Regions from separate parts of the Acidovorax temperans genome, predicted to be linked through region 1. Evidence: riboswitches for the same ligand, from Rfam matches in the RefSeq annotation. Region 1 holds a riboswitch; each other region holds the start of a gene.
What was found. A riboswitch is a leader RNA that binds a small molecule or an ion and turns the genes downstream of it on or off. The one in region 1 is predicted to bind cobalamin.
Positions count from the first base shown of each region.

Region 2: linked by a shared signal. The riboswitch ahead of PQV96_RS08280 (TonB-dependent receptor domain-containing protein) and the one ahead of bluB (5,6-dimethylbenzimidazole synthase) in region 1 are both predicted to bind cobalamin.
Region 3: linked by a shared signal. The riboswitch ahead of cobM (precorrin-4 C(11)-methyltransferase) and the one ahead of bluB (5,6-dimethylbenzimidazole synthase) in region 1 are both predicted to bind cobalamin.

Region 1 is NZ_CP117193.1:2,210,917-2,221,024, forward strand. Features, by position in the region: gene PQV96_RS10480 (Bug family tripartite tricarboxylate transporter substrate binding protein) at 1-510, shown strand, start outside; partial or broken gene PQV96_RS10485 (IS1595-like element ISAte2 family transposase) at 648-852, opposite strand; gene PQV96_RS10490 (cupin domain-containing protein) at 841-1,347, shown strand; gene cobT (nicotinate-nucleotide--dimethylbenzimidazole phosphoribosyltransferase) at 1,803-2,867, opposite strand; gene bluB (5,6-dimethylbenzimidazole synthase) at 2,962-3,723, opposite strand; cobalamin riboswitch at 3,770-3,960, opposite strand; gene PQV96_RS10505 (cobyric acid synthase) at 3,983-5,602, opposite strand; gene PQV96_RS10510 (aminotransferase class I/II-fold pyridoxal phosphate-dependent enzyme) at 5,686-6,765, opposite strand; gene cbiB (adenosylcobinamide-phosphate synthase CbiB) at 6,769-7,773, opposite strand; gene PQV96_RS10520 (MFS transporter) at 7,763-8,947, opposite strand; gene PQV96_RS10525 (DNA recombination protein RmuC) at 8,944-10,108, opposite strand, start outside.
Region 2 is NZ_CP117193.1:1,741,269-1,751,376, forward strand. Features, by position in the region: gene PQV96_RS08260 (sensor domain-containing protein) at 1-402, shown strand, start outside; gene PQV96_RS08265 (sulfite exporter TauE/SafE family protein) at 492-1,307, opposite strand; RNA gene ssrS (6S RNA) at 1,386-1,565, opposite strand; gene PQV96_RS08270 (cell division protein ZapA) at 1,736-2,083, opposite strand; gene PQV96_RS08275 (hypothetical protein) at 2,080-2,313, opposite strand; cobalamin riboswitch at 2,364-2,599, shown strand; gene PQV96_RS08280 (TonB-dependent receptor domain-containing protein) at 2,686-4,566, shown strand; gene PQV96_RS08285 (cobyrinic acid a,c-diamide synthase CobB) at 4,563-5,948, shown strand; gene cobU (bifunctional adenosylcobinamide kinase/adenosylcobinamide-phosphate guanylyltransferase) at 5,957-6,550, shown strand; gene PQV96_RS08295 (ABC transporter substrate-binding protein) at 6,547-7,515, shown strand; gene PQV96_RS08300 (FecCD family ABC transporter permease) at 7,527-8,570, shown strand; gene PQV96_RS08305 (ABC transporter ATP-binding protein) at 8,615-9,409, shown strand; gene cobO (cob(I)yrinic acid a,c-diamide adenosyltransferase) at 9,399-9,968, shown strand; gene PQV96_RS08315 (LOG family protein) at 10,028-10,108, opposite strand, start outside.
Region 3 is NZ_CP117193.1:4,422,228-4,432,335, forward strand. Features, by position in the region: gene cbiE (precorrin-6y C5,15-methyltransferase (decarboxylating) subunit CbiE) at 1-554, opposite strand, end outside; gene PQV96_RS20750 (cobalt-precorrin-5B (C(1))-methyltransferase) at 551-1,699, opposite strand; gene PQV96_RS20755 (precorrin-8X methylmutase) at 1,713-2,450, opposite strand; gene PQV96_RS20760 (sirohydrochlorin chelatase) at 2,447-3,457, opposite strand; gene cobM (precorrin-4 C(11)-methyltransferase) at 3,457-4,263, opposite strand; cobalamin riboswitch at 4,420-4,656, opposite strand; gene PQV96_RS20770 (alpha/beta hydrolase) at 4,672-5,655, opposite strand; gene PQV96_RS20775 (hypothetical protein) at 5,707-6,672, opposite strand; gene lpoB (penicillin-binding protein activator LpoB) at 6,684-7,298, opposite strand; gene PQV96_RS20785 (YcfL family putative periplasmic lipoprotein) at 7,493-7,888, opposite strand; gene PQV96_RS20790 (COG3014 family protein) at 7,932-9,455, opposite strand; gene PQV96_RS20795 (class I SAM-dependent methyltransferase) at 9,792-10,108, opposite strand, start outside.

The DNA.
Region 1 (10,108 bases):
GGCTCCTCCGGCGCGGGCGGCATCGTCCACCTGCCCTTGGCGATGTTCGCCAAGCAAGAAGGCCTGGAAATGGTGCACGTGCCCTACAAGGGCGCCGCACCGCTGATTCCGGAAGTCATCTCCGGCCAGATCGACTCTGCCGTGCTGGGCGTGTCGGTGATCGAGCAGCACGTGAAGTCAGGCAAGCTCAAGGCCCTGGCCGTTTCATCAGAAGCACGCAGCCTGGCGCTGCCTGACGTACCTACGTTCAAGGAAGCTGGCGTGAAGGACATTGACGCCGTGTTCAACATCGGCCTCGTCGCCCCTGCTGGTACGCCCGCCGCCATCGTGGAAAAAATCGCCGCTGACGTGCGCCGCATCCTGATGGACCCCGAGTTCCGCAAGACCAACGTGGACGCCTACTCCTACGTGGCCGTGGCTTCCACCCCCGCCGAATACAAGGCCTTCCTGGCCCGCGACCTCAAGGTGCAGGGCGAACGCGTGAAGACCTCTGGCGCAACGCTGGACTGACCGATCGGCACCGCTGCCCCTGCGGCAGCAGCCCCGCAAGCCGCCTCACCAAGGCGGTTTTTTTTTGCCTTAAATGCTACTAATTTCATAGCGGCCTGCGCTTTAACGACGAGAGCTAGAAGGCTAAAGAGGCTCTTCTAGCGAATGCTACTGACACTTTGATTTCCCATGGCCGCCTCCAGCACCAGTGCGGGCTGCAGCCCCCCTGGGGTCTGATCGGTCCAACAACCTGAACCAACCCAGAGACGAATCAAGGTATTTCGTCGCAACACCCTTGAATCGTTGCATCCACCCTCGCAGCCGGCTGACATAGGCATTAACCTTCTGCCCATGCACAGCACCACCGCAAAGACGCTCATCGAACAACTGGCACTGGCCCGCCATCCCGAAGGAGGCTGGTTCAAGGAAACCTACCGCGCCAGCGACAAGCTTGCCGCACAAGCCCTGCCCGCGCGGTTTGGCGGAGACCGGTCTGCTTCCACCGCCATCTACTTCTTGCTGGAGGCGGGCGACATCTCGGCGCTGCACCGCATTCAGTCTGACGAGGTGTGGCACTTTTATGCAGGCTCCACACTGCGCGTGCACGGCATCTTTCCAGATGGCACGTACCAGGAGTGGAAACTCGGCGCCAACCTGGCTGCGGGCGAACACTTCCAGGCCGTGGTGCCTGCGGGCTGCTGGTTTGGCGCAGAGTTGGCCGAAGGCGACTTTGCCCTGGTGGGCTGCACGGTGGCACCCGGTTTTGACTTTGCTGACTTTGAATTGGCGCAAGCGAAGCAGCTTCTTGCCTGCTACCCACAACACGCTGAACTGATCCATCGGCTGACCAGAGCGTGACAACGCTGCTTGGTGCTGGTGCTGGGTAGCAGCGCCTGCCAGGGGAACCCGGCCACTGAAGCCCTCTGCGCCTGAGCGACTGCAGAGCAGCAGACGCCGCAGGGCATCAAAACCGACTGGCCGCCGTCAGGATGACTGTAGCAGCAGCCACCGCAATGGCCTGCAAGCCCACAACCCAGAACCAGATCGGCATGATGCTTCCTCCTGTTGAAAACCGTGAGGATAGGTATCAATCCTCAAGGCATCAGCGGGACGAGTTCCTACGCTGGTGTCAGTCCTGTCTGACAGCGGCGGGCTGCCCCATCACGCGATGGGAGTGGCCCCTGAGCGGGGCTGCTCAAAACTCAAACCAAATAGCTCTGCAGCGCTTATCTGATAAGCGCTAGCAGCTATCACTTTAATAGCATTCAGCACACTTTGCGGCTGCTCAGTAGTGGCAACGCAAAGGCAGATTCTTATGCTGCCGCAGTCTGCTCCGACACCCCTGCCGCTTCGAAGCTCGCCATCTCGCGCAGGATGGCGCAGGCCGAGGGCAGCAGGGGCCAGGCCAGCGCCGCGCCGGAGCCTTCGCCCAGGCGCAAGCCCAGGTCGAGCAACGGCTCGGCCTGCATCTGCGCCAGCATGAGTTGGTGGCCGCGTTCGCCCGAGCGGTGGGCAAACACACAGCGTTGCAGCACATGGGGCTGCAGGCGGCTGGCAACCAGCACGGCGGCGCTGGTGATGAAGCCGTCCACCAGGATCACACGGCGCTCAGCTGCGGCCTGCAGCACGGCACCCACCATGGTGGCGACTTCGTAGCCGCCGAGCGCTGCCAGCGCGTCGAGCGGCGTGGTGGCGGCGGCATTCACGTCCAGCGCCTGTTGCAGCACGGCGCGTTTGCGTTCAATGCCTGCGGCGTCCAGCCCGGTGCCCGCGCCGGTGCATTCGGCCAGTGAGAGGCCGCACAGGCGCGCCAGCAGCAGCGAGGCCACCGAGGTGTTGCCAATGCCCATTTCACCCAGCAGCAGCGCATTGCCCGGCAGGTCGCGCACCAGTTCCATTCCGTTGGTCAGCGCCTGCACGCATTGGTCGGTGCTCATGGCTGGGCCTTGGCTTGCGTCATTCGTGCCGGGGGCCACCTTGCGCAGCAGCAGGCTCGGCTGGCCGGGGGCGGCTTCGCGCGGAGCAATGTCGCGCGCCACGCCGCAGTCCACCACCGTGAGGGCCAGGCCATGCTGGCGCGCCAGCACGCTGACGGCGGCGCCACCGGCGAGGAAGTTCTCCACCATCTGCCAGGTCACGTCGCTCGGAAAGGCCGAGACGCCGCGCGCGGCCAGGCCGTGGTCGCCTGCGAAAACGACCATTTGCGGCTGCTCCAGCCGGGGGGATGCGGTGCCCTGGATCTGGCCCAGGCGCAGCGCAAGCTGCTCCAGGCGGCCCAGCGAACCGAGGGGTTTGGTCTTGTGGTCCAGCTTGTGTTGCAGGGCCTGGGTGAGTTGCGGGTCGGCGATGTCGGCAATCAGGGGCAGGTGGGCATTCATGGCTTTTCAACTTTCAACAGGGAAGCGCGGCCCGCACTCGCAGGCCCGCGCAAATCAACGGCGTTGCGCGTCAAGCAAGGGCGCGGCGGCAAGGTCAGGCGATGGTTTCCCGCCCGCGCTGGGCGGCGGCCTGGTCACGCTGCAAGTGCGCAATGAGCGGCTGTTGGTCGTCGCGCTGGCCCCATTGGTCGAAGTACACCAGGTCTTCGATGGGCAGGCGCGGCAGCCAGCCAGCGGTTTCCAGCTCGGGCTTGGCGTGGAAGTGGCTCACGTAGCCCACGCACAGGTAGGCAATGGGGGTGATGCCCTTGGGAATACCCAGCGCCTCTTGCAGGTCGGCCTGGTGGAAGATGCTGACCCAGCCCACACCCAACCCTTCGGCGCGCGCGGCCAGCCACAGGTTCTGCACGGCGCAGACACTGCTGTACAGGTCCATGGTCTTCATGTGGGTGCGGCCCACCACCACGGGGCCGGTGCGCTCACGGTCGCAGGTGATGCAGATGCCGACGGGCGACTCGATGATGCCTTCGAGCTTGAGCTTTTGGTACGTGGAACGTTTGTCGCCCTCGAACATGCCGGCGGCCTCGGCGTGGGCCTTGGCAAAGGCACCCTGCACGCGGCGCTTGGTGTCTGGCGAACGCACCACGAGAAAGTTCCAGGGCTGCATGAAGCCCACCGAGGGCGCGTGGTGCGCGGCGGTGAGGATGCGGCTGAGCACCTCGTCAGGCACCGGCGTGGGCAAAAACTGCCCGCGCACGTCGCGGCGTGAAAAGATGGCGTGGTAGATGGCGTCGCGCGCTTGTTGCGTGAAGGCGTGCGCGCTGGGCGTGGCTTGCGCCACTGCGCTGGTATTCATGGCAGTCCCCTGTGCGTGAATAGTGGCAGCGCTGCCCGGCCTTGCAGCGCCAAAAATGGCTCAGGCCGGTCTTCTGGCTTGGAGTCATCTGGCCCCCGCACCTTCCCGGCCTTGGCGACCAGTGGCATTCAGCGGGCGGCATCGTCCTTACAGCGTTGGGCACGCGGCGGAGTTGCACCGCCTTCCCGATTCTCCCTTTGCGTCATCGCATTGGGCACCTGAGGGCGGGGATGATAGCAGCCGGTGAACCGCGTATTTCTTACGCGATCAGCGCGTCCAGCACGCCCGGGTCGAAGTGCCGGGCCACCCCATCGGCCAGGCCGTCGAACACGGTATCGAGCGTGGGGGCCTGGGCGCCAAACAGGGCGTGCAGCACGGCGGCGTCCTCGAACAAACCGTGCAGGTACACGCCCAGCACATTGCCCGCCGGGTTCTGCCAGGCAATACCGGGCATGACCTCGCGCGCCACATCACCCTTGGCGGCCATGGCGGGGTGCTGGGCGGTCTGGCCGTGGTGGATTTCGTAGCCGCAGGCAGCCACGCCCGAGAGCGGCGCCCAGGCACCCGTGAGCTGCCCGAAGGCTGCGCTGGTGCGCTGCACGGTCTTGGCAGGCTCGAACACGGTGACCAGGGGCAGCAGGCCCAGGCCGGGAGCGTTGCCGTCGATGCCCTCGGGGTCGATCAGCGCCTCGCCCAGCATCTGCAGGCCGCCGCACACACCCAGCACGGTGCCGCCCTGCCCCGCGTGCGCAGCGATGGACTGGTCCAGCCCCTGCGCGCGCAGCCAGGCCAGGTCGGCGGCGGTGGCTTTGGAGCCGGGCAGCACGATCCAGTCCGTTGGCCGCAGGCCTGCCACATCGGCCGGGCTGCGCACCCATTGCAGGCGCAGGCCGGGCACGTTTTTGAGCGGCTGGAATTCATCGAGGTTGCTGATGCGCGGGTAGGCCACCACGGCCACGGTGGTGTGCACGGCGCCGGGCGTGGTGTGCGGTCGATTGAGCGGCGACGGGCCGCCCCTAGCCGCGAGAGCCCCCTCGGGGGGCAGCGAGGACACGCCAGTGCCGAGCGTGGGGGTCATATCAAACACACCGTCTTCCTCGGGCAGGCCGTGGTGCCACTGCATGGGAATGGTGGCCACGGTGGGCACGCCGGTGCGCTCCTGCAGGTGCTGCGGCGCGGGCGCGAGCAGGCTGGCATCGCCCCGGAACTTGTTGAGCACGAAGCCGTGGATCAGCGCCCGCTCGTCCTCGGGCAGTAGCGCCCAGGTGCCATACAGGTGGGCAAAAGCGCCGCCCCGGTCGATGTCGGTGACCAACAGGCAGCGCGCACCGGCGTGGCGCGCCACGCGCATGTTCACGATGTCGCTGGCGTGCAGGTTGGTCTCGGCGGGCGAACCCGCGCCCTCGATCACTACCACGTCGTTCTCGGCGCGCAGCGCATCAAGCGCGGCGGCAATCTGCGGCCACACCAGTTGGCTGCGGCCGCGCCAGGGCAGCGCGGTGAGCTCGGCGCTCACCTGACCCATCAGCACCACCTGGCTGCGCGTGTCGGCCTCGGGCTTGAGGAGGAGCGGGTTCATGCGCACTTCAGGCACGGCGCGCGCAGCCAAGGCCTGGAAATACTGCGCCGAGCCGATCTCGCCCCAGGCGCCTTCGATGCCTGCCACCCCGCCGCCGGGCCGCCCCAAGGCGGGGTGCGCCCCCTCGGGGGGCAGCGCAGCAGACGCAGTGGCAAGCGTGGGGGCAGCTACCACGCGGGCGTTGTTGCTCATGTTCTGCGCCTTGAACGGCGCCACCTTCAGGCCCAGGTTGCTGTAGTAGCGGCACAGCGCGGTGGTAAGCCAGCTTTTGCCGGCGCCGCTGGTGGTGCCCAGCACCATCACGCAGCGGGCCAGCGGATGGGCGGGCGGAGCAGTCACGGGAGTGTTCATCGGTGCATTCATGTTCGTTCCAAAGGTGCGGCCTACGGGCCTCCAACGTGCATCGCCTGCCACGCAGTCCGCAAGGCATCCTGCGACGCGGGCGGCAGTACACCCAGGCGCACGGCACCAGGCAAGCCAAACGAGGTGCAGTCGCGCAGCTTGATGCCATGTTGGCGCAGCGCGGCCAGCAGGCTGGCTGTTTGCGCGCTGGAGTCACCCGCGCACTGTGCTGTGGGCAAGGTGGCGACAAAGTAGTTGGCCAGGCTGCCGGGCACCACGGACCAGCCCAGTTGGGTACACAGGGCCATTTGCCGGTCTTTCCAGCTGCGCAGGGTAGGCAAGCAGTCTGCCACCCATTGCTGCACGGCCGGTGTGGCCCAGACCTCTAACAAGGCCACGCCATGTGCGCCCACGGGCCAGGATGCCGCCAGGCCTTGCAGCGCCAGCACTGTGCCCTCTGCGCCTGCAGGGGCCACGGCGTAGGCAGCACGCACGCCCGTCAAGCCCAGGGATTTGTTGGGCGACCACAGTTGCCACGCGGATGCAGGTAGCGCCGGATCTGTGCTGTTGACCGCGAGCCGCAGCGGGCGGTAGGCACAGTCCAGCACCCGCACGCTGCCGGGCGGCGTGGGGCCGTGCCATGCAGACAGCACACCGTCCACCGTGCCCAGCGGGCTGGCGGGCTCGCAGGCCCAGTGCAAGGTGGCGGGTGCGGCAGCGTCCGTACCCTCCATGCCCACCAGAGCCTTGGCACTGCGTCGCAACACCGCCAGCCCATGGGCCTGGGCCGCCTGGGCGTAGTCACCGTAGCTGTGGGGCGGCAGCTGCACCTGGGTGCAGCCGTGCAGCCGTGCCCAGGTGGTGATACGGTGGATGAACTCAGACGCGCTACCCGCCACCACGATGCGATCGGGCGTCACACCATGCAGCGCGGCCAGCGCGGCGCGCAGGGCGGTGTAGGCGGGGTCGGGGTAGCGCGTGGCATCGGCCTGCTGCAGTGCATCCAGCACGGCAGGGCATGGGCCGCACGCATTGCTGTTGGTGGAAAAATCATGCACCGGCACGCCCAGCGCGTCCGGGCCACCATGCACGCCCAGCGGGATGGATGGAAGGGTCAGCATGCCTCAACCTCCGGCCATCGCTATTAAAACAAGAGCTGCCAGCGCTGATGGAATAAGCGTCAGAACCACTTTTTCCCCATAAGCTGCAGCGCGCTGCGTGTGCAGCGGGCCCGGCGCATGCCCGCCCGGGTGCAAGGTGTACACCCCCGGCTTGGCCAGCCGCACACCCAGCGCCAGGGCCATGGCGGCCATGGGCCAGCCGCTGTTGGGCGATGGGGTTTTGCGCGCCTCTTTGGCCAGCGCCCGGGCGGGCAAGCCGCCATGCAGTGCGGCCAGCAGCAGCGCGGTGATGCGCGCGGGCAGCCACGAGAGCACATCGTCAGCCCGTGCGGCCCACTTGCCTGCCCATTGCCAGTAGCGCGCGCCCCGACTGCCGGGGTAGCCCCACATGGCATCGGCCGTGTTGGCAAAACGGTAGATGGCCGCACCGGGCAGGCCCAGCAGCACGAACCAGAACACGGGCGCCACCACCGAATCGTTGAGGTTTTCGGCCAGCGATTCGATGGCCGATTCACGCACCTCGGCAGGGGTGAGCTGGCTCACGTCGCGGCTGACCAGGCGGGCCAGTTGTTCGCGCCCCTCGGGCAGCGAGCGGGCCAGCGCCCGTTCCACCGCCAAGACTTCATCGCGCAGCATGCGCCACGCCAGCAGGGGCTTGAGCAGCACTGCCAGCAAGGGAGCCGCCAGCCACCAGGGCGCTTGCTGCAACTGGCTTTGCAGCCACCAGGCCAACGCGCCTGTGGCACCGGCCCCGGTGCACCACGCCAGCGCGCCCAGCCAGAAAGAACGGCGTTTTTGTGCGTGGCGCGGGGGGTCCGCCGTGGTCAGCGGCGCAATGTGCGGCCCGGCCCAGCCCAGGTAGCGCCCCATCCACACCACAGGGTGCAGGCGCACCGGTGGCTCGCCCAGGTACCAATCCACCAGCAAGGCCAAGCCCAGCGCCAGCGCGCACACCAGCGCCCACGCCAGGCCCGGCGTGCCCCCAGCGCTGAGCCAACTACCTGCCATGCGCCCTGCCCTCCTCCACATTCATGCGCCATGCGGTGCGTGCACATGCCCCCACAGTGGCACCCACCACCCAGAACACGCCCGCCACCCCAATGACGGCACCTGCCGTGCCGAACAGCATGGGCATGACCACGCTGGACGCGTTGATGGCCATGAGCCGCAGGCCCAGGGCTTCGCCATGGCGATGCTCGGGCGTGATCTGGTGTAGCAGGCTCATGACCATGGGCTGCACCGAGCCCAGCGCAAAGCCCAGCAGCACCGAGCACAAGCCCATCGCCAGGGCCGATGGCAAGACCGGGTACACCCCGAATAACACGGCCGTGACCACCATGGCGCCCGCCACCACGGCGTGTTCACGCACATGCTTGGCCACCAGCGGCAGCAGCAGCCGCACCACGGCCGCGGCCACAGCGAACGCACCCAGGATGGAACCGATGACCGAGGCCGACAGCCCCCGTTCGTGCCCGATGAGCGGCACCACAAAGGTGTGCACATCCCAGCAGGAAGAGAGCACCCAGTTCACGATGATGAGGCGGCGAAACGCAGGCTCGTTGAGCAGATCCCACGAGCGCTGGGGCGGGCCGCCGGCAGCGGCGATCACGGGCGGCAATTCTTCGGTGTGGCGCACCCAGAACCAGGTGGCTAAAGGCAGCACGGCCAGTAAGGCAAACGCGGCGCGGTACCCCTCGGTGCTGCCCGCAGTGCTGCCCGCGTGGTCAATCATCAGCCCCGCAAAAAATGGCCCGATGAAGTTGGACACCGCCGGGCCAATGGCCAGCCAGCTGAACACCTGGCGCAGCTGGGTGGTGTCATGCGCAGCGCGGCCCACATGGCGTTGCAGCGCAATGATGGCCAAGCCTGTGGCACCGCCCGTCATCAGAGCCGACAGGCACATCACCGAAAACACCGGAAAAATCAGCGAAAGTCCTGCCCCCGCACACGCCATGACCACCGCAATGCCCACGGGGCGCTTGAGGCCATGCCGGTCTGCGTAACGCCCCGCAGGCAGCGCCAGAAACACCTGCGTGAGCGCAAACAGCGCCAGCAGCACCCCCACGGCAGCGGCGCTGTAGCCCTCGCGCAGCGCCAGCAGCGGCGTGGCCATGCGCATGCCCGTCATGCAGGCGTGCAGAAAAATCTGCCCGGCAATCAGGCGGGCCAGCGCCATGTTCACGGGGCGTCGTCCTCCAGGCCCAGCAGCGATGCCGTGGCGCCAGGTACTGCGGAAGACGTTGCGGCGTCGGGCGCGGGCAGCTCCTGCACATCGCGCAGCTTGCGCTGGATGGCGCGGGTGCGCACGCCCACCTCGTCAAACTTCTTGGCGGCGGCGTCGATGGACTTCTTGGTAGCCTCCACCACATCACCAAACTTGACAAACTCGGTCTTGACCACGCCCAGCAGGCTCCACACCTCGGACGAGCGCTTTTCAATCGCCAGCGTCTTGAAGCCCATTTGCAGGCTGTTGAGCATGGCGGCCAGGTTGGCGGGGCCGGTAATCATCACGCGGCAGTCGTTCTGCACGGCTTCGACCAGGCCGGGGCGGCGCATGACTTCGGCAAACAGGCCTTCGGTGGGCAGGTAGAGCACCGCAAAGTCGGTGGTGTGCGGCGGCGAGACGTACTTGGCGAAGATCTTTTTCGCCTCGAGCTTGATGGAGCTTTCAAACGCATTGCCTGCCGACTGGATGGCCGCCTTGTCTGCCGCGTCTTGCGCATCTAGCAGGCGCTGGTATTGCTCCACGGGATATTTGGAGTCGATGGGCAGCCACACGGGCTCTTCTTCGCGCTTGCCTGGCAGGCGGATGGCAAATTCCACCAGCTCGTCGCTGCCCGGCACGGTCTTGACGTTGCGTGCGTACTGGTCGGGCGTGAGCACGTTGTCGATGATGGCGCCCAGCTGCATTTCGCCCCACGTGCCGCGCGTCTTCACGTTGGTCATCACGCGCTTCAGGTCGCCCACGCTGCCCGCCAGGGTCTGCATCTCGCCCAGGCCCTTGTGCACCTGTTCGAGCCGGTCGCTGACGAGTTTGAAAGATTCGCCCAGGCGCTGCTCGAGCGTGGCGTGCAGCTTTTCGTCCACCGTGCGGCGCATTTCTTCCAGCTTGGTGGCGTTGTCGGCCTGGATGGCGGCAAGGCGTTCGTTGAGCGCGGTGCGCAGTTGCTCAGCGTTTTGCTGGCTGCCCTGCACCATGCCCACCAGTTGCTGCGAGACGGCGTCCTGCAGCACCGAGAACTGGTTCTTGATCTGAAAGCCATTGGCTTCGAGCTGGTCTTTGAGCGCGGTGGACATGGCGCCCAGTTGCGTCTGGATGTCGCCCTTGAGCGAATCGAGCGTG
Region 2 (10,108 bases), 470 kb from region 1:
AGCATCCTGCTCCAGGATGCGCATGAGACAGAGCAGCGTCTGAGAGTGCTGGGCGACCTGGGCGTGCGCCTGGCCATTGATGACTTCGGGACGGGGTACTCCAATCTGGGCTACCTCAAGAAGCTGCCCATCCAGAAGCTCAAGGTGGATCAGTCCTTCGTGCGTGGTTTGCCCGAAGATGAGGGCGACCGTGCCATCGTGGGGGCCGTCATCAGCATGGGGCACGCACTGCGCATAGAGGTGGTGGCCGAGGGGGTGGAAACGTTGGCCCAAAAAGAGCTGCTACAGCAAATGGGCTGCGACCAATTCCAGGGTTTTTTGTGTGCCCCGGGCCTTACACCCGAGGACTTGGGTGAACTGCTGCTCAACCCTGAGCTGGTCCAGCAGCGGATTCAGGGTTGATCAGTTCCCCGGCGCTGCGCCCTGGATTGCTGCGCATCGATCGCAGCGAGCCCACCAATGTAGTCAGAGCCCGCGCGGTGGATGACGCATCAGGACGCGAAGGCGCCCTTCCAGAACATGTAGGCGGCCAAGCCGAAGAGCAGGCTGGCAAACACCCGTTTGAGCTTTTTGACCGGAAGGTTATGCGCAGCCTTGGCTCCCAGAGGGGCCGTGAGCACGCTGCAGGTGGCAATGACGCCCAGAGCAGGTAGCCACACGTAGCCCAAAGAACCTGCAGGCAACGAGGTAACCGACTGGCCGCTGATCACATAGCCCACCACGTTGGCCAGCGCGATGGGAAAACCCAGGGCAGCACTTGTGGCAACCGCCTTGTGGATGGGCACGTTGCACCATGTCATGAAGGGCACGCTGACAAAGCCACCCCCCGCACCGACCAGCCCAGACAGAAAGCCGATGAAGCCACCAGCGCCCAGTTGGCCTGCGGTTCCAGGCATTTGGCGTGTGGGAGCAGGCTTCTTGTCCAGAAACATCTGTACGGCTGAGAAACTCACAAACAAGCCAAAGAAAACAGCGAGGAAGCTGCCTTTGAGCAGTGCGAACACACCGAGGCTGGCCACAAAACCGCCCAGCACAATGCCTGGAGCCAGTTTGGTGACGATGTCCCAACGCACGGCTCCACGCTTGTGGTGGGCGCGCACGCTGGATACAGAGGTGAACACGATGGTGGCCATCGATGTGGCAATGGCCATCTTGACGGCCAGGTCCGGTGCCACCTGCCTTGCGTCCAGCAGGTAGGTCAGAAAGGGCACCAGCAGCATGCCGCCACCAATGCCCAAAAGCCCTGCGAGAAAGCCGGTGCACAAACCCAATAAACCCAGCTCAACAATCAGTAGGGGATCCAGCATCGAAGAATCACAGGAGGGGCGTTGAGGAGGGCGTAGAGGCCCCACCTGAGTTGGTGGGTGGGGCCGCCAGCCATGAAGAAGGTGTCTGCGAATGCCACCGGACCGGCATCCTGAACCGGGGGTTCAGGTGGGCGAGGGCAGCCTAACGTTGGGTTCATCTGACGCGAGACGATCACGCTCATCAGGCGATGTACCAAGCCCGTGCTCAGTGAGCATTGGTTCAAGGAAATATAAAGCCCGGCAGCACCGCAGACCCTTGCATTGTAGGCGCTTGGCTATCGCCCTGCAGGCGGATAGGCCAGTACCGTGGCGGGCGTTCGGATCAGGTCGCTGGTGCGTGCCCATCTTCAAGCCCATGGGGCATGACCCCTGTGAGGGTGGCGCGGGGGGGCACCGCGTAGCGATGGCCTCACCCAGCTGGAAGGGAGTTACAACAACTGTCCGTCCTGCCCGAGGGCTTGGTCCAGCCGACTTAGCAAGCTCTGCAGGCGCAATGTATCTTCTTCAGTTGGAGCGACTGCAGAAATGGGTGCACCGGCGGGCGCAGGTTGCGCGGCTGCCTGGGCTGCGGCGGCATCACGGTCGGCCACTTCAAAAGCCAGGTTCAACGCCGCCAACACAGCAATGCGCTCGCGTGCACGCACCTTGCCTGCATCGCGGATTCGGGTCATGGCCGTGTCCACCCGTTCCACGGCGTCCAGCAAACGTGATTCCTGTCCGTCTGGGCAGGCCAGCAGGTAGCTTTGCTGCAGGATTTGGACCTCGATTTGCTTCATTCGGCGTCCTTGTGGACAGGGGTGGCAGGGGCGTTGGCAGGCAGCCGCTCGAGCAGTGCGTCAATCCGGGCGCGAGCCGCGTTCAGGCGCGATTTCAGGGAGTCGCGTTCCTGCGTCAGGGCGCTGACCTGATCTGCCAACAAGGCATTGGTGCGTTGCAACTCGGCGTGGCGCAAGAGCAGGCGCTCGACACGCTCGGCGATCTGGTCGGTGGTGGAGGGTTCAGCCATAGAGATCGCAATTGTAGGGTTGTCTTTTTGGGACGGGGTGCCGCAAGGTTCTAAAATCCGACGGTTGGTGCTCGCAGGCTGGTTCACAGACTGCAGTTCAACGGGAAGCAGAAAGGTAACCCCACCGCCGTGGCAAGCCTCACCTGCGCTGCCCCCGCAACGGTCAGCAGACGGATCGCCCGATCCCCTCTCCATTCACACGCCACTGGGAGCCTTGAACAAGCCCTGGGAAGGCATTGGAGGGTGCTCTGCCAGCCCGGATACCGGCCAACACGGTGGTTGCCAGCGTTGATGAAAGACGCTGCGCAGCCGTATCACCCAGACGCTGGCGGGGAGGCCGGCACGGGTTATTTTGTTGATTGCGTTCCCACCATGAAGTACTTCACACCGCGCGCCCGCACCCAGGCGTTGTCGTTCTTGCGTCCCCGTCCGCTGGCTTTGGCCTGTGCCGGGCTGTGCGCTTTCACGGCCCAGGCCCAGGTCAGCATGGCGGATTCCGCGCTGCTGGCGCAGAACCAGCGCGCGCCCGCCTTGTCTGAAACCGTCGTCGCTGCCACCCGCACGCAGCAGCCTTTGTCCGACCTGGTGGCCGATGTGTCCATCGTGGACCGCGACAGCATTGAACGCAGTGGCGCCACAGGCCTGGGTGATTTGCTGGCCCGTCTTCCCGGGGTGGAAATGTCCCGCAATGGCGGCCCTGGCACGACCACCAGCCTCTTTTTGCGTGGTGCCGAATCACGTTTTACCGCCGTGTACATCGATGGTGTGCGGATGGACTCGCAGTCCACCGGCGGCGCCGCGTGGGAATCCATTCCGCTCGGACTGATTGACCGCATCGAAGTGCTGCGCGGCCCGGCAGGCGCGGTGTACGGCTCCGACGCCCTGGGCGGCGTGATCCAGATCTTTACCAAGCGCGGAGAAAAGGGCTTTGCGCCGTTTGTCTCCGTGGGCGTAGGCAACCGGGGCACCACCAAGCTCGAAGCTGGTGTCAGCGGTGCCAGTGGCACCGTGGACTACGCACTGGGCCTGCTGCGTGACGAGAGCGATGGCTTCAACGCCCGCCCCATCGCTGGCCAGAACCCTGACAAGGATGGCTACCGCAATACCGCCGGCAATGCCCGCGTGGGCGTGCAGCTCAACAGCGTGCACCGCCTCGAAGGCACGCTGATGGTGGGCGACACCAACAGCGGCTACGACAGTGGCCTGGGCAAGGATGACCGCGCCCTGCGCACCATGCATGCGCTGGGCCTCAATTGGCAGGCACAGTGGAGCAGCGCCTACAAAACCAAGTTCAGCGTGACCGATTCGCGCGACGAATACGAAACCAAGCCCTCGGTCTACCTGTCGGACACGCGCCTGCGCGGCTACCTGTTCCAGAACGAATGGCGCGAAGGTGCGCACTTGGTCACAGCCGCGCTGGAGCGCCGCGAAGACCACCTGGAGAACAACCCCATCGACCGCGACCGCTCGCAAAACGGTGTGGCGCTGGGCTATGGCTATAACGCCGGTGGGCACACGGTGCAGGTCAACGTGCGCCACGACGAAGACAGCGAGTTTGGTGGCAAGGGCACCGGCAGCGTGGCCTATGGCTACGCCATCACGCCCCAGTGGCGCGCTACGGCATCGGTGGGCACGGCCTTCCGTGCGCCCACGCTGTACCAGCGCTTCAGCCAGTACGGCGTGGCTTCTCTGAGCCCTGAGACGGCGCGCAACGCCGAACTGGGCTTGCGCTATGCCCAGGGCAGCAGCAGCTTCTCGGTGGTGGCGTTTCGCAACCGGGTGCGTGACCTGATTTCGTTCGCCGGGGCAGGGCCTTGTGCCTCCACGTTTGGCTGCTATGCCAACACAGCCCGCGCCGAATACAAAGGCGTGACCTTCGCAGCTTCGCACCGCATTGGCCCCATGCAATTGCACGGCTCGCTTGATGTGCAGCGCCCGCGTGACCTCGATACCGGCAAGCAACTGGCCCGCCGCGCCAAGCACCACGGCACCTTCGGGGCCGATACCGTGGTGGCTGGCTGGACTCTGGGGGCCGAAGTGCAGGCCTCGGGCCGCCGCTTTGACACGGTGGCCAACACCAACGTGCTGGGCGGCTACACCCTGGTCAACCTGTACGCCAGCACCCGCATTGCGCGTGATTACACCCTGCTGGCCCGAGTGGACAACCTGACCGACAAGGACTACCAGCTGGCCCGCAACTATGCCACCGCGGGCCGCACGCTGTTTGTGGGCCTGAAGTGGGCGCCGCAGTGACACCCGCAGTTCCGTTGCAGGCCGCTGCCCGCTGCCCCGCCTTGCTGATTGCTGCCCCGGCCTCGGGGCAGGGCAAGACCACGGTGACGGCGGCGCTGGCGCGCTTGCATACGCGCCGGGGCCTGCGTGTGCAGGTGTTCAAGTGCGGGCCAGACTTTCTGGACCCGCACTGGCACCAGTTGGCCAGTGGCCAGCCTGTGCACCAGCTGGACCTGTGGATGAACGGCGAGGCCGACTGCCGCCAGCGCCTGCATGCTGCGGCGCAAAGCAACGACCTCATCCTCATCGAAGGCGTGATGGGCCTGTTTGACGGCACCCCCAGCGCGGCCGACCTGGCACAGCACTTTGGCGTGCCGGTGCTGGCGGTGGTCGATGCATCGGCCATGGCGGGCACTTTTGGCGCGCTGGCCTTTGGCCTGCAGCACTACCGCCCCGGCATGCCCTGGGCGGGTGTGCTGGCCAACCGCGTGGGCAGCGAGCGGCATGCGCAGATGCTGCGCGATGGCCTGCGTGACAGCGCCGACTGGATGGGCGCGCTGATGCGCGTGAGCCATGGCGATGCCCCCGCCGCCAGCAAACAGGGCGCCGCCTTGCTGCCCGAGCGCCACCTGGGCCTGGTGGCCGCGCACGAGCTGGCCGACAGCGCCCAGCGGCTGCACGCCGCCGCCGACGCACTGGCCGCCACCCCGCTGGGCCAGATGACCCCGCAAGACCTGCAGCGCTGGGCGGTGGACTTCCCCGCGCCTGACGACACCAGCCCCGTCCCCGCCTTGCTTGCGGGCCGCACCGTGGCCGTGGGGCGCGATGCTGCGTTCTGCTTTACCTACGCCGCCAATTTGCAAACGCTGGAGCAGCTGGGCGCGCGCGTGGTGTTCTTCTCGCCGCTGGATGACGCCGCCTTGCCCGAATGCGACGCCGTGTGGCTGCCCGGCGGCTATCCCGAGCTGCACACCGAACGCATCGCAGCCAATGCCGGCATGAAGGCCAGCCTGATGGCCCATGTGCTGCAGCGCAAACCCCTGTGGGCCGAGTGCGGCGGCATGATGGCACTGTTCGAATCCATCACGTTGACGGACGGCACCCAGCACCCTGTGTGGGGCCTGCTGCCCGGCCATGTCACGGTGCACAAGCGCCTGGCCGCGCTGGGCCCGCAGCAACTGGTGGTGGATGGGCACACGCTGCGTGGGCACACCTTCCACTATTCCACCGCGCAAAGCGACGCGCCCGTGGTGTCGCGCACCTCGCGGCCCGATGAGCCCGTGGCCGCCGATGCGGGCGAGGCGCTGTACCGTCTGGGCAGCATCCACGCCAGTTATTTCCACGCCTGGTTTCCCTCCAATCCGGTGGCGGTGGCGCGGCTGCTGGGTGGAGTGGCTGCGTGAGCCACGCCATGCAAGTCAGCCGCTCTGAGCTGATCCTCGGCGGCCAAAAAAGCGGCAAGTCTCGCCGCGCCGAGCTGCTGGCGCGTGACTGGCTGGCCCAATCGCCCGCGCACAACGCGCTGCTTATCGCCACTGCCCAGCCGTGGGATGGCGAGATGCGCGAGCGCATTGCCCGCCACCAGCGCGACCGGGCCGAGCGCGTGCCCGGCCTGCAGACGCTGGAAGAACCCCGCGACCTGGCGGCTGCCCTGGCAACGCACAGCACCGCGCACACGCTGGTGGTGGTGGATTGCCTCACGCTGTGGCTGACCAACTGGCTCATGCCTGCAGGTGATGAGGATCTGGATTTGAAGCAAAAACAGGCTCTGGCGCTTGACTGGAAAGCGCAAGCAGCTCACTTTTTGATAGCGATTGAGCAAGCCCCAGGCCCTGTGGTGCTGGTGGGCAATGAGATTGGCCTGGGCGTCATTCCCATGGGCCGCGAAGTGCGCGCCTTTGTCGATGCGCTGGGCGTGCTCAACCAGCAAGTGGCGCAGGCGTGCGAACGCGTCACGCTGATGGCGGCCGGTTTGCCGCTGACCTTGAAAGAACCCTTGCGATGAAACCCACCCCCGTGCGCCGCATTTTGATGGTGCTGGCCATCGTGCTGTTGTTGCTGGTGCTGATGGTGCTGATGGTGTCGCTGGCGCGCGCGCAGGGCGCTGCGGCGAATGCGTCGCCCATTGCCACGGGCGTGCGCGTCACAGACGACCGGGGCCGCACCGTGGCTTTGCCACAGGCGCCGCAGCGCATCGTCAGCCTGCTGCCATCGCTGACCGAAACCGTCTGTGCGCTGGACCAGTGTCACCGCCTGGTGGGCGTGGACCGTTATTCCAATTACCCTGCCAGCGTGCAGAAGCTGCCCAAGGTGGGCGGTGGGCTGGACCCCAACATCGAGGCCATCGTGGCCCTGCGGCCCGACGTGGTGGTGATGTCCGTCTCATCCCGCGCAGGCGAGCGGCTGGAGGCGCTGGGTGTGAAGGTCGTCACGCTGGAGCCCAAAACCCATGCCGACGTGCAGCGTGTGCTGGCCACCATGGCCCGCCTGCTCGGCCAGCCCGACGATGCCGCGCGCAAGGTGTGGCGCGTGATCGACGCTGCTGTGTCTGCCGCCGCCCAGAGCCTGGCGCCCGAGGCCCGCAACACCCGCGTGTACTTTGAAGTGAGCCGTGGCCCCTACGGCGCGGGCGAGTCGTCGTTCATTGGCGAGACGCTCACGCGCCTGGGCGTGAAGAACATCGTGCCCGCATCGCTCGGGCCCTTTCCGCGCCTGAACCCCGAGTTTGTGGTGCGCGCCAACCCCGACCTCATCATGATGGGCAACCGTAGTATGCAGAACATGGTGCCGTACCCAGGGTGGGACACCATCAAGGCCGTGCGTGAGCAGCGCCTGTGCGTGTTTGGGCCGGACGATTCGGACACCGTGGTGCGCCCCGGCCCCCGCATGGCCGAGGCCGCCCGGCTGATGGCCCAGTGCATCAACGACAAGATGGCCCGCCAGCCCAGGCCCGTGGCGGCCCGGCCATGAGCGAATCTGCCATGCCCTCAGCCGCGCGCCGCGCCGCAGCCCACGCCGGCATTGCCACGGCGCGCCAGCGCGCAGCCTTGCTGTTGCTGGGCTTGATCGTGCTCTCTGTGCTGCTGGCGGGGCTGGGCGCCAGCGTGGGCAGCACGGGTTTTGACAGCGTGCTGCGCCTGGCCGACGACCCCTTGGCCGCCCGTATCGTGTGGGACATTCGCCTGCCGCGCAGCCTGGGCGCGTGGCTGGCAGGTGCACTGCTGGGCCTGGCGGGCGCCGTAGCGCAGGGGCTGTTTCGCAACCCATTGGCCGATCCGTTTTTGCTGGGCAGTGCCTCGGGTGCATCGCTGGGCGTGGCATTGGCCCTGGCGTTGTTTGGCGTGGCCCCGGCCACCGTATGGCTGGTGAAGCTGGGGCTCACGGGGGCTGCCTTTGCAGGCGCTGTGCTGGCCGTGCTGCTCACGCTGCAACTGGCGCGCGGCGTGCAGCACACCCTGCGGCTGCTGCTGGCCGGGGTGATCGTGGGCGTGGTGCTGGGCGCCGTCAAAGACCTCATTACTTTGGCCGCGCCGGACATCATCCCGTCCATGCAGGGCTTCAATCTGGGCAGTGCGGGCTTCATCGGCTGGGCCTCATGCGTGCTGATGGCTGCGGCCTGGTGCGTGTGCGCTTTGGCGGCCTGGGTGTTCAGCCGTGCGCTGGATGGCCTGAGCCTGGGAGAGGCCACGGCCGCCAGCCTGGGCCTGCCGCTGGCCCCCATGCGTCTGGCGCTGGTGGCTGTGCTGGCCCTGGCCACCGGCACGGCCGTGGCGCAGACGGGGCTGATCGCGTTTGTGGGGCTGGCCGCGCCGCACCTGGTGCGCTCCATGGCCAAAGTCACCCACGCCTGGCTGGTGCTGCTGGCCAGCCTGATGGGCGGCGTGTTGCTGATGGGCGCCGACGTGCTGGCGCGCTGGGTCATCGCCCCGCAAGAGCTGCCGGTGGGCGTGCTCACCGCCGTGCTGGGCGGCGGCTACCTGCTGTGGCTGATGCACCGGCGCACCGGCCAAGGGAGCGTGTTGTGATCACGTTGCATGCTCCTCAATTGATAGCTATCCACGCCCACCAGATGGGCGCTAGCGTGGGCCCATGCCCTGTACTGCAAGACATTCATCTGCCCGTGCTGGCGGGGTGCTGGACGAGCATCGTCGGCCCCAACGGCGCCGGCAAATCCACCCTGCTGCGCGCACTGGCAGGGCTGATGCCGCACACCGGTACGGTGCACCTGCTGGGCCGCGAGCTGGCCGACTGGCCCCGGCGCGACAAGGCGCGGGCGCTGTCGTGGTTGGGGCAGAACGAAGCGGCGGCGGACGACCTCACCGTGTACGACGTGGCCATGCTGGGCCGCCTGCCGCACCAGCCCTGGCTGGCCCCACCCAGCGCAGCCGACCATGCCGCCGTGGAGCAAGCCCTGCGCGCCACCCACGCGTGGGACTGGCGCCAGCGCACGCTGGGCGGCCTCTCGGGTGGTGAGCGCCAGCGCGTGCTGCTGGCCCGCGCCTTGGCGGTGCAGGCGCAGGTGCTGCTGATGGACGAACCCCTGGCCAACCTCGACCCCCCCCACCAGGCCGACTGGCTGCTGCTGGTGCGCGCGCTGGTGGCCGAGGGCAAGACCGTGGTGAGCGTGCTGCACGAGGTATCGATGGCGCTGCAGGCCGACCATGTGGCCGTGCTGGCACGCGGGCGCATCGTGCACCACGGCGCCGCGGCAGACCCCGACACACACCGTGCGGTAGAGCGCGTGTTTGACCACCGCATTGCCATCCACAGCGTGGCCGGGCAGTGGATGGCGCTGCCGCGACTGCATCCCACGGCTGCGCCGCCTTTCCCTGATTTGAACGAGAACCCATCCCATGCAAATTGAAGCCGCCCCCACCGAAAAGCGCTACGAAAAACCCGAGGGCGAACGCCGTGGCCTCATCATCGTCAACACCGGCGATGGCAAGGGCAAAAGCACCGCAGCGTTTGGCCTGGCCCTGCGCGCCCATGGCCGGGGCAAGGCCGTCAAGATTTACCAGTTCATGAAAGTGCCCACCGCCCGCTTTGGCGAGCACCGCATGTTCGAGCAGATCGGCATCCCCATCGAAGGGCTGGGCGACGGCTTCAGCTGGAAGAGCCAGGACCTGGAGCATTCCGCCCAACTGGCCCGCGATGGCTGGGAAAAGGCCCGCGCCACCATCATGGGGGGCGAGCATTTCATGGTGGTGCTTGATGAGATCACCTACCCGCTGATTTATGGCTGGCTGCCGCTGGAAGGCGTGCTGCAAACCCTGCGCGACCGGCCCAAGGACATGCACGTGGTGCTCACCGGCCGCCGCTGCCCCGAAGAGATCATCGAGCTGGCCGACACGGTGACCGAGATGAAGCTCATCAAACACGCGTTCAAGGCCGGGGTGCCTGCGCAGCGCGGCATTGAAGACTGAGGCTTTGCGCCCGGCGGCCTGGTGCGGTGCCGGGTGGGCCAGTGATAGTCAACAGGCTTTTACAGCCCGTAAAACCCCTTGATGAAATCCCAGGCTTCTTGCGGGTCATCGGTATAGAGGAAGAGGCCCAGGTCTTGGGG
Region 3 (10,108 bases), 2.2 Mb from region 1:
AGGCCTTCGGCCACCATCAGGCGGGCAATGCGGTCCGGCGTGTTGTCGGGGCTGGTGAGCACCAGCAGGCGGTCGTGCTGGCGCAGGCTTTGCGCCAGGGCATACAGGCCGTGGCCGGGCTCGGCCCCCACATGCCATTCGCCCGCATCCTTGCTGTGCACGGACACAATGCGCGCATCCTGCCAGGCCAGGCCCAGGCGGGCACAGGCGAGCTGCACGGTCGATAGATTGGGCAGCACCTCCACCGCCTCAATGCACAGGCGCGATGCCAGGTAGCTGGCAATGCCGTGGCACAGCGGGTCGCCCGTGGCCAACACCACGCTGGTTTGGCCCGCTTCCCGCGCGGCGGCAATCCAGCCGGGCACGGCGCTGAGCTGGCCCGTCAAATCACGGCGCTGGGCGTGGGGGGCGATGTCGTCGTCCAGCAGGGCCAGCGTGCGGCTGCCGCCCACCACCACATCGGCACGGCGCAGCAGGGCCAGTGCGGTAGGGCTCAGGCTGGCAGCGCCATCGTCCAGCACGCCGATCACTCGGCAAGGTTGAGGGTCGGTCATGTCGGTGGGAAAAGAGTTGAATCGGCTTCGGCCATCTTCTGGCCGTCAAAGTCGCACACCAGCACCTGCAGGCGGAACTTGCCGCCGTAGCGGTCCGGGGCCATCAGGGTGCGCACCACGGCCTGGGCCAGGGCTTCATGGAAGGCCGTGGCCAGGCCCAGGGCCTGCATGCGCTCGGCGGCAAAGCGGGCGGTTTCGGCGGAGGCAATCTCGGCGCACACCTCGGGCGGCGCGCCAATGCGGGCGGCCAGTTGGGCGAGTAGTTCGGTGTCCACCTCAGCACGGTTGGCGTGGGTGATGGTTTCGCCCTGGGCGATTTTGGTCAGCTTGCCCACCATGCCGCCAATGACGACTTCAGTGAGGCCCTGGGCCACGGCTTCGTCGAGCGCGTAGCGCAAGAAGTCGCCCATCTGCACAAAGCAGGCGGGGGGCAGACCAGCGCGCTCTTTCATCGCAAACTGTTCGGTGCGCCCGCCGGTGGTGAGCACCACCACACCGTGGCCCAACGTGGCCGCCACCTGCACGCCCTGCACCACGCTGGCGCGGTAGGCCGAGGTGGAATACGGCTTGACGATGCCGGTGGTGCCGAGGATGGAGATGCCGCCCAGAATGCCCAGACGGGCGTTGAGCGTCTTGCGCGCCATCTCCACGCCCTGGGGCACGGAGATGGTCACTTCGAGCCCCGCATGGGTCAGCAGCGGTGCCCCTGCACCGCGCACGTTGTCTTCAATGTTGCGGCGGGGCACGGGGTTGATGGCGGGGCCACCCACCTCCAGACCCAACCCGGCCATGGTGACGGTGCCCACACCAAAGCCGCCACACAGGCGCACCACACCGGCCTCGCCGGGCAGCACACGCACATCGGCAGTGAGGTGGGCCTTGTCGGTGCAATCAGGGTCATCGCCTGCGTCCTTGATGACCATGGCATGGGCGGTGGCAGGGGCTGTGGCATCGGGGGTGCTCACATCGCAGCGCCCGTCGTTCACTGCAAAGCGCACCGTATCGCCGTTGGGCAACAGGCAATCCACCACCTCAGGCACCGCGCCGTGCACCAGGCCCAACACGGCCGCACGCGCAGCGGCCGCAGAGCAGGCCCCGGTGGTGAAGCCGGTGCGGGTGCCACGGCGAACGGTTTTTTCCATCATGGCCGCAGTGCCTTCACGCGTGCAGGCCCGTTTGCGCCAACGGTGCAGTCTGTGCGGCCTGCGTGGTCGCCTGCGCCACCAGCGCCTTCTGGCGCGACTCCGCCAGGGCCAGCAAGGCGTGCAACGCAGCCACCACCAGCGTGGATCCGCCCTTGCGGCCGCGGATCACGATCCAGGGCACTTCGTTCTGCGCGGCAATCAGGTCCTTGGATTCAGCGGCAGACACAAAACCCACTGGCATGCCCACGACCAGTGCCGGGCGCACGCCCTCCTCTGCAATCAGGCGGGCCAGCTCGATGAGCGCCGTGGGTGCGTTGCCAATGCCGACGATAGCCCCTTGCAGCAAGCCCAGGCGGTGGGCTTTGCGCATGGCCTGTACGGCACGGGTGGTGTCTTGCTGCTGGGCCTGCAGCACCACGTCCGCATCTGAGATGAACTGGTGGGTGTGCATGCCAAAGTGCGCCAGGCGCGGAATGGACAGGCCTGAGCAGATCATTTCCACATCGGCCACCACCGGGGTGCCGCCGCGCAGCATGGCGGTGATGCCAGCGTGCACGGCCTGCGGGTGAAAGTCCGTGAGACCATTGAAATCGAAGTCCGCATTCGCGTGGATCATGCGGCGCACGATGGGCCACTGCTCTGCGGTGTAGCTGTGCGCCTGGACCTCTGCGTCAATGATGGCAAAGCTATCGTGCTCGATGGCCTGGCCCGCACGCGTGAGCTGTTCGGTGACGGTGTTGATGGTGCTCATGCAGGCTGCCCCTCTGCGTGGACGGGTTGATGGGCAGCATGGGCAGCATGGGCATGTTCGTGATCATGCGCAGGCCCATGGCCGTGCACATGCACCACCGCCTCTGTGGCCGGTGCGTGGGCATGCGTGTGTTCGTGGCTGTGCCCATGGCCCAGGTCGTGGGCAATCTCGCGGTACTTGCAGCCATCGCAGGGCAGCTTGGCGTCGGGCACGCCCGCGCGCAGGTCGGCCACGCGCTGCTCCAGCAGGGCAAAGATTTCTTTTTCAAACCCGAAGTACGAGGCCTCTGCAAACCGCACCTGCGGGTACTGCTGGCGCAGGTGATCCACCTGGCGGGCAATGCGCTGCATGAGCGTGCCGGTGAACAGGTAGTACGGCAACACCACCACCTGCTTCATGCCCAACATCACCTGCCGCTGCACGGCGCGCTCCAGGCGCGGCCAGGTGATGCCGGTGAAGGCCAGGTCCACCAGTTCGTGGTCCGTCTCCTCCATCAGCCAGCGGGCCATCTTGGCAACATCGCCATTGGCCTGGCGGTCAGACGAGCCACGCCCCAGCAACACCACACCGGTGGTGGTGGGGTCGGGCATGTCCAGCTCGCTCATGCACTTGCGCAGGTTGCGGCGCAGCACATCCAGGATGGGGTCGCATGCGGTGAGGTGTGGGCCGTACAAAAACTCAGTGCCGGGGCAGTGCTCGCGGGCGTGTTCGATGGCTTCGGGAATCTCCATCTTCACGTGGCCTGCCGCATTCAGGATGAGCGGTAGCACCAGCACGCGGCGCGCGTTACGCCCGGCTTGCTGCAGGCCATCATGCAGGCTAGGGGCGGCAAATTCGATGAAGCACACCTCAATATTCCAGCCGGGCTGGCGCGTACGCCACTGGGCCACAAAGCGGTGGATTTCGTCGTTGCCCTCGGGCTCGCGCGAGCCGTGGCCGATGAGCAGGATGGTGTCTTCGTGGCGTGCGCCGTGGTGTGTACCGAGGGGCGTGGCTGGGGTTTGCATCAGGAAGTCTCCGTGGGCGTGGCAGGCACACTGGCCTTGCGAAAGCGGTGGGTGAAGCTGGCGTCGTACAGCTTGGACTTGGCAAGCGTGGGCCAGTGGCGCGCACCCAGGTTGGGGCTGGCAATCACCATGGCCTGGCTGACCACCTTGGCGTCGCGGCAGCGCTGGCGGATGTCGGCCAAGGTGCCGCGGATGATGAGTTCCTCACCCGGCCAGCTGGCCTTGTGCACCACCAGCATGGGGGCGTCATCGGCCCAGCCCGCGGCGCGCAGTTGCTCCTGCACCTTGTGCAGCAGGGTGATGGACAGGAAGATGCACAGCGTGCAGTGGTGGCGCGCCAGCTCGGCCAGCGACTCACCTTCGGGCATGGGCGTGCGGCCTTCCACGCGAGTGAAGATCACGCTCTGCGTGACTTCGGGCAGCGTGAAACTCTCCACCGCCGCAGCGGCCGAGGCCATGGCAGAGGACACGCCAGGCACCACCCGCACGGGCACCCCGGCGGCATCGAGCGGCTGCACCACTTCAATCAGCGCGCCATACAAGGCAGGGTCTCCCGTCTGCAGGCGGATGACTACCGCGTGCTGCTGCGCCTGGGCAATGAGCCACGCGGCCATCTGCTCCAGCGTCATGTCCTTGCTGTCGGCAATGGTGCAGCCGGGCGGTGCCCAGCGGGTCACGGCCTCGTTGACCAGCGAACCGGCAAACAGGATGGCTCCCGCCCGCTCAATCAGGGAGCGGCCCTTGACGGTGATGAGCTCCGGATCGCCCGGGCCCGCGCCCACAAACCAGACGGTACCGACCGTCATGGCCGGCGCCAGCCCCAGCTGCCCATGGATGCACCATGACCCGCCAAATGCTGCGCCGCTGGCTCCATCGCCAGCACAAGGAAATTCAACATGAAAACGACCCGGACTGACCCAGACCCCTGCCTCCCCGCAGGTTCTGTGAAATGGGTGGGCACGTGGCTCACCCGCTTGTCGGCCGGTCTCCGGGCTGGCGAGATGTTCCTGCGAATCCTTCCCAGGCTGTCAGAACCCAGTGGACATGCGAAGCAGGCTGAAGGCATGCAGCCTTCTCTCGCTTACCGTTGCGGGGGCAGCTCAGGTTAAGGGCGACTCGTGGTGGGCCGCGCTCTCCTGATTCCCGTTTAACTGTGCCGTTGCAATAACGGCACGAGCACCAACGGGGCGAGTATAGGGCCTGTGAGAATCGGGTCAACGAAAGGTCACGCTGGCGCACAGCCCGCGCTGGGGTGTTCGTCCCCATCCCTCCACAGCGGCCCACACCTGCTGCAAGCCATCCACTTCACCCGCCTGCAGGCCGTGGTTGGCACCGGCCAGGCGCAGCGCGCAGTAGGGTGCGCTGCGGTGTTGGGCACGCTGGGCAAATTGTTGGTAGGCGGCGGGGGGCACCATTTCATCAGCATCACCCCAGGCGTGCAGCACGGGCCATGGGCCCTGCAGCAAGGGTTGTTGCACGGGCCATTGCCACAGGTCGCGCCAGTAGCGCAGGCTGCGCCCCTGCACCACCTGCGTGTCCGCACCAGGCCCGGCCTGGGCACGGCCCAGCGCAGCCCAGTCTGCTGCATGCCCGAGGCGCTCGGCCTGCATCTGGCCGGCATCGCGCGGGTCCAGCCCACTGCCGGCCATCATCACCAGGCCCGCCAGCCCAGCGCCTGCGCTGGCTGCCAGGGAAGGCAGCAATTCCACCCCTTCCGAAATACCCACCAGCAACCACGGCACGTCGGCATGGCTGTGACCTTGCACAGCAGTGACCTGCTGCAGCGCGGCGCGCGCGTGGTTGGCCCATGCAGAAAGGTGATCGGCCTGCACAAAGCGCGCGGGGCAATCGGCCGCTGGCGTGGTATCTGCAGGGTGTACGCCCGGCTTGTGCAGCACAGTCACCTGCGCGTGCAACAGGCCCCGAAAGTAGCGATCAGCGAAGGGCCCCATACCGGCGCAGCCCGAGCCAGGAACGACCACCACGCGGTAGCGCAGGGGTGGCACCAGCGGGCCCCGCTGCAGGGCCCACAGCGCCTCACCGTGTGCCCCTGGCAAGCGCTGCGCAGAGAAGCGTTCAGCGCCACTGGCTGGCGCACCAGGCCCCGGAACCGAGCAGGCTTGCAGGCTGAGCGCAGCCAGAAAAAAGGCCAGCACAAGGCTGGCCTGGGCAACGCCGGGGCGGTGGGGCTGGGTCACCTCAGTAGCGCAGGTCATGCCCACGTTGTGCAACCCGGCCTACCCCGCCCATCACTTGAGGATAAGCACCTGTTCAGGCTGCTGCGGCACTGGCACAGGCTGGGCCTGGCCACCACCAGCGGGGTACCCCATGGGCTGGGGTGGACGCACACCGCGCGAAAGGTGCGCGTCGGTGTAGCCGAGCTGGTTGGCCAGTTGCAGGTACACGTCTTGCGCGAGGCTTTGCGACGTCTCGCGGATGACCTTGGCTCGATTGGGCGGAGCAATGTCGCCACGGGTGGACAGGATCTTGGTGTCGTTGCCTTCACCCTGGGCGGAGAACGCCGCCTTGATCTCGTAGGTCTTGGTGTTGATCAGCGAGAAGTCGGCCAGCAGTTGGAGACCGTACTGGCGTGTGGCGTTGCTGGTGCCCTGGATGGGGTGCAGCGCATCGGTGAAATCGATGCTGGAGACCACGCCAAACAGCACGTAGTCGGCGCCGTTGAACTCGCCCTTCTTGATGCGGGCGATCACGTCGGTGACCTGGGGCTGCGCCTTGGGCGTGGCCATCTTGCCGCCCTGCACCTGGTTGAGCACCTGCTCAGCCTTGGAAGGCTGCGGCGTGCCCGCGTCAAAGCCCTTGCCCTGCACCAGGCGGAAGTAGGTGCCTTGCAGCAAGGCTCCCTTGATGTCGTTGGTGTAGCCACCCAGCTCGCGCTGTTCGATGTAGCTGTAGGTGCCGGCCACGTAGGTGCCGCTGGCCTGCTCGGAGGCCTGCACCGACTGGCTGCCCGAATACGAGCCACCACCGCCGTACATGCCATGGCTGTGGCTGCCGCCCTGGCTGCTGCGGGCGCTCATCTGGGCGCTGCGCTGGTAGGCACCGGCCACGAAATATTCCGACACGCGCTGTGCGTAGGCCAGATCGGTCACGGCAATTTTGGGGGCCGCGTTTTGCGCGAGGGCGCTGCTGCCCCAGGCCAGCGTGGTGGCGGCGACCACGGCCAGGGCCGTGTGCAAGGTGGTTCTGCGTTGCATGGTGTGCTCCGTCACTTCTTGCTCGTTTTGCGAATTTCTTTCTCGTCCTGCCATTCGATCGTGCCTTCCTGCACATCAAACATCTTCAGCGTGAACTTGTAGAACACGTCCTTGGTGGTGTTGTTTTGCTTGACGATGCTGGTCAGCTCGCCTTCTAGCTGGTACTTGGCCGCCGTCATCTGGCCGACTTTGGCGGTGGTGTTCTGCTTGTACAGGCCGCTCTGGTTCTGGCGCTGCAGCTCATCCACGCCTTGCTGCATTTCGTTGATGGAGCGGGTGAAACGCACCTTGCCCGACTTGACCAGCGCGGTCTGGATCGAGTTCATCACGTTGGTCGTGTCGATGTACTCACTGGTCTTGTTCTTGACGGTGGAGATGGTCACCGTGGGGCGGCCCTGGAAGATGCCGGTTTCGAGCAGGCTGCCGGTCATCTTCTCGGCAATCATCTGCAGGTCGGACGAACCGAATTCGTTGGTCACCAGCTCCACGCCCTTGGCGTCGCCATAGTTGACCTGGCGGTCAAAACGCACAGTAGGGGAAGACAGGTTCTGGCAGGCCGACAAGGCCAGGGTGCTGGCAGCAAAGGCCACGATGAGCGCGGTGCGCTGGAAGGTGTTCTTGGTCATGGTTTTGATATCTTTCATAAGACAGGGCGGTTCACACTACCGGAGGCTCTTGAAACTGGCGCTCCCCCGCCGCAGGCAGCCGCGCAAGGGCCTTTGCTGGCCGCGCCGCCCCGCCGCGCTGGCTGCGTCCCCCTCCCACGCGCAGCGTGAGAGAGGGGGAAGGCGCGCAGCGACTCAGGGGGAGCTTCATATCTTCAGCGCGGCTCGACGTTCATTTCCAGGCGCAGGTCCACGGCTGCGCCTGTGGGGGCCACGCTCTTGATGGTTTGCTGGCCCAGGCCCAGCACGGTGAGTTGCTTCCACGACTCGCCATCGCCCACCTGGTTGCCCACGTTGTCCAGCCACTTGAAGCGGTAGAACAGGGTGCGGTCACTGCGCACAGAGCTGGACAGGTCGGCCTGCACCGACAGGATGTCGTTCTTGCGCACCAGGCGCATTTCACGCACGGCGATGCCGTTGGCTTCACCGCGCAGGGCCACTTTCGCGGCCACGGCGGCAGGGGTTGCGGGGTCGTGCTGCTGGGCGCCGGCAGCGCCGGCCAAGCCCATGCAGGCAGCGCACAGGGCGCTCAGGAGGATGCGGTTGGTCATTGAAAAGATTCCTTCAGGCAAATCGTATGAGGGTCGGTGCCCATCAGTTCTTGGCAGCCGGTGTAGGCGCTGCTACGGGGGACTTGGCCACAGGCTTGGCGGGGCGGGTGTTGGCGCGTGGCGCGGGCTTGGCAACAGGAACCGCTGGAGCGGCAGCCTCTACCGGCGCGGCGCTGGCGGGAGCCAGCTTGCCCAGGCTCGCGACGGAACCCATCAGCACGGTGTTTTCGTACAGGCGCAGGGGCACCAGAGCGTACTGGCCGTCGATCTTGACGGGGTCAGGCAGCGCACGGCCGTTCACTGTGACGACGTGCTCACCCGGAGGCAGGTAGCCGCGGGCGATGTAGACACGGCCGGGCAACATGCGCCACATGCGGTCATCGGCCACCTCGGTCGCAGCCGAGGCCACAGCGCCAATCAGGCCACCCACCAGACCGCCACGCTTTTGCAACTCGTTCTGCATCACGCCTTTGGCGATGGCACGGGTCACGCCGCGCAGCACCATGCCGGGCATTTCGTCCTTCAGGGCACGGCGGGCCATCACGTTCACGTCCACCACTTTTTCCAGCTTGAGGTCGGTGCCTGCGGCCGACAGCGTGGTCAGCAGCGGGTCTTTCGAGGGCTCAATCACGGGGTAGGAAATGCTGGCAGTGACCATGCCACGGCCTGTGGGCACGGGGATGGTGAACGCCTTGGGCTTGCGGGCGGGCGCATCACCCGCTTCCACCACGAACAGCACGTCCGTCATGCGCTGGCGGCGCTTCCAGGTGAAGCTGGTGCGGTTGTCCAGGCCGCGCAAACCCTCTTCCAGCACGCCGGTTTCGGGCTTGAGCTCAATCGCCTTGCGGTAGCCGGGAGCGGCCAGGCCAGACTCGCCCAGCACTTCGTACATGAAGCCCGCCAGGTAGTGGCTCAGGGCGTTCTGGTAGCCGTTCTTCAGCGCCAGCACTTCGGGATCGTTCAAGGTTTCCACGGGGTAGCCGTTGAGCTCCTTGCCGCCTGCCGCGGCGCCCTTGGACTTGGCTTCTTCTTCAGCCGCCAGGGTTTCCTTGGAGCGGAACTCGGCAATGATGGCCTCGCGTTCGTGCGTGCGCTTGATGTCGACACGGGCGTTTTCAAAGTCGCCCACGGCCACGCGGTTCATGGCCAGGCGGGTGGTGAGCCACACCTTTTCGTAGTCCTGGCCTTCGTAGTTCTTGAGCCGCTCGCTGATCAGCGCAGCGCCCACCGTGCCCATCAGCTTGGAAGGGTTGGTCTTGGCGGTTTCTTCCCATTCCTTGACCTTGATGTCTGCCAGCAAGAAGGCGTTGGTGCTGTCTTCGTAGCGGCGATCCATGCGCAGCAGCTCGCCCCGCTCCAGGTTGTAGAGCAGCGCGGTCTTATCGTCCTCGGACTTGGCAGAGGCTTCCAGCTGGGCCAAGGCTGCAGGAATGCCGCCGGTGCGGCCTGCCGACTGCACATCGCTGGCCAGCTTGTCGTGGCTTTGCATGCTGGCGCAACCGGTCAAGGCCGCGCTCAAGGTCAATACCCACAGCAGACGGGGGCGAAAGTGCGCAAGAGATTTCATTTTTTTCCTACAAGAACGATGTACGGGATGTCAGAAAGCCCTGCAGCCCCCACCGCACGCTACCAGCCAAAGCTGACGCCAGCCCTGCTGCGCGCACCAAAGCCGGCAGACAAGGTACGGGTTGCGAGCGGTGAAAGGTGAATCGGTGCAACGGTGCGCCCCCTCCCGGTGCGCAAGCGTGTCAGGCAGTCCCCTCAAACTGTGAGTTTTCTGGAAGTTATGTTGGCAAATGTCGCCAAGTGGGAATGTATCAAACCGCTGTGACTTTTCTACAACCCTAGGGGCCCCTCCAAAGGGCTGCACAGTGAGTCTGGCAAAGCACCAATGCCATAGCGTTCACTTACTCTGGCCCCGCAAAGGCAGGCGATAAATCCACACCACACGGCCACCAGGAGCACGCAACTGGGCATGGGGCAACACGCCGGGCACGGCAAATTCCAGGCTCACCAGCCAGGTGCCGGGGGCCATCTCGGCCTGGGCCTTGGCGGCGGCGCGGGCCATGCTTTCGGGCCGCTGGAACAGGTACACCATCTGGTAGCCGCTCCAGTCGGTCTTCCACATATCAGCGCGGCGCACCCGGGCCCAGGGGCAGCGCAACGCGCAGGCCACGCGCAGCGGCCAGCTCCATTCGATGCCATCCAGCGCCACCTGCG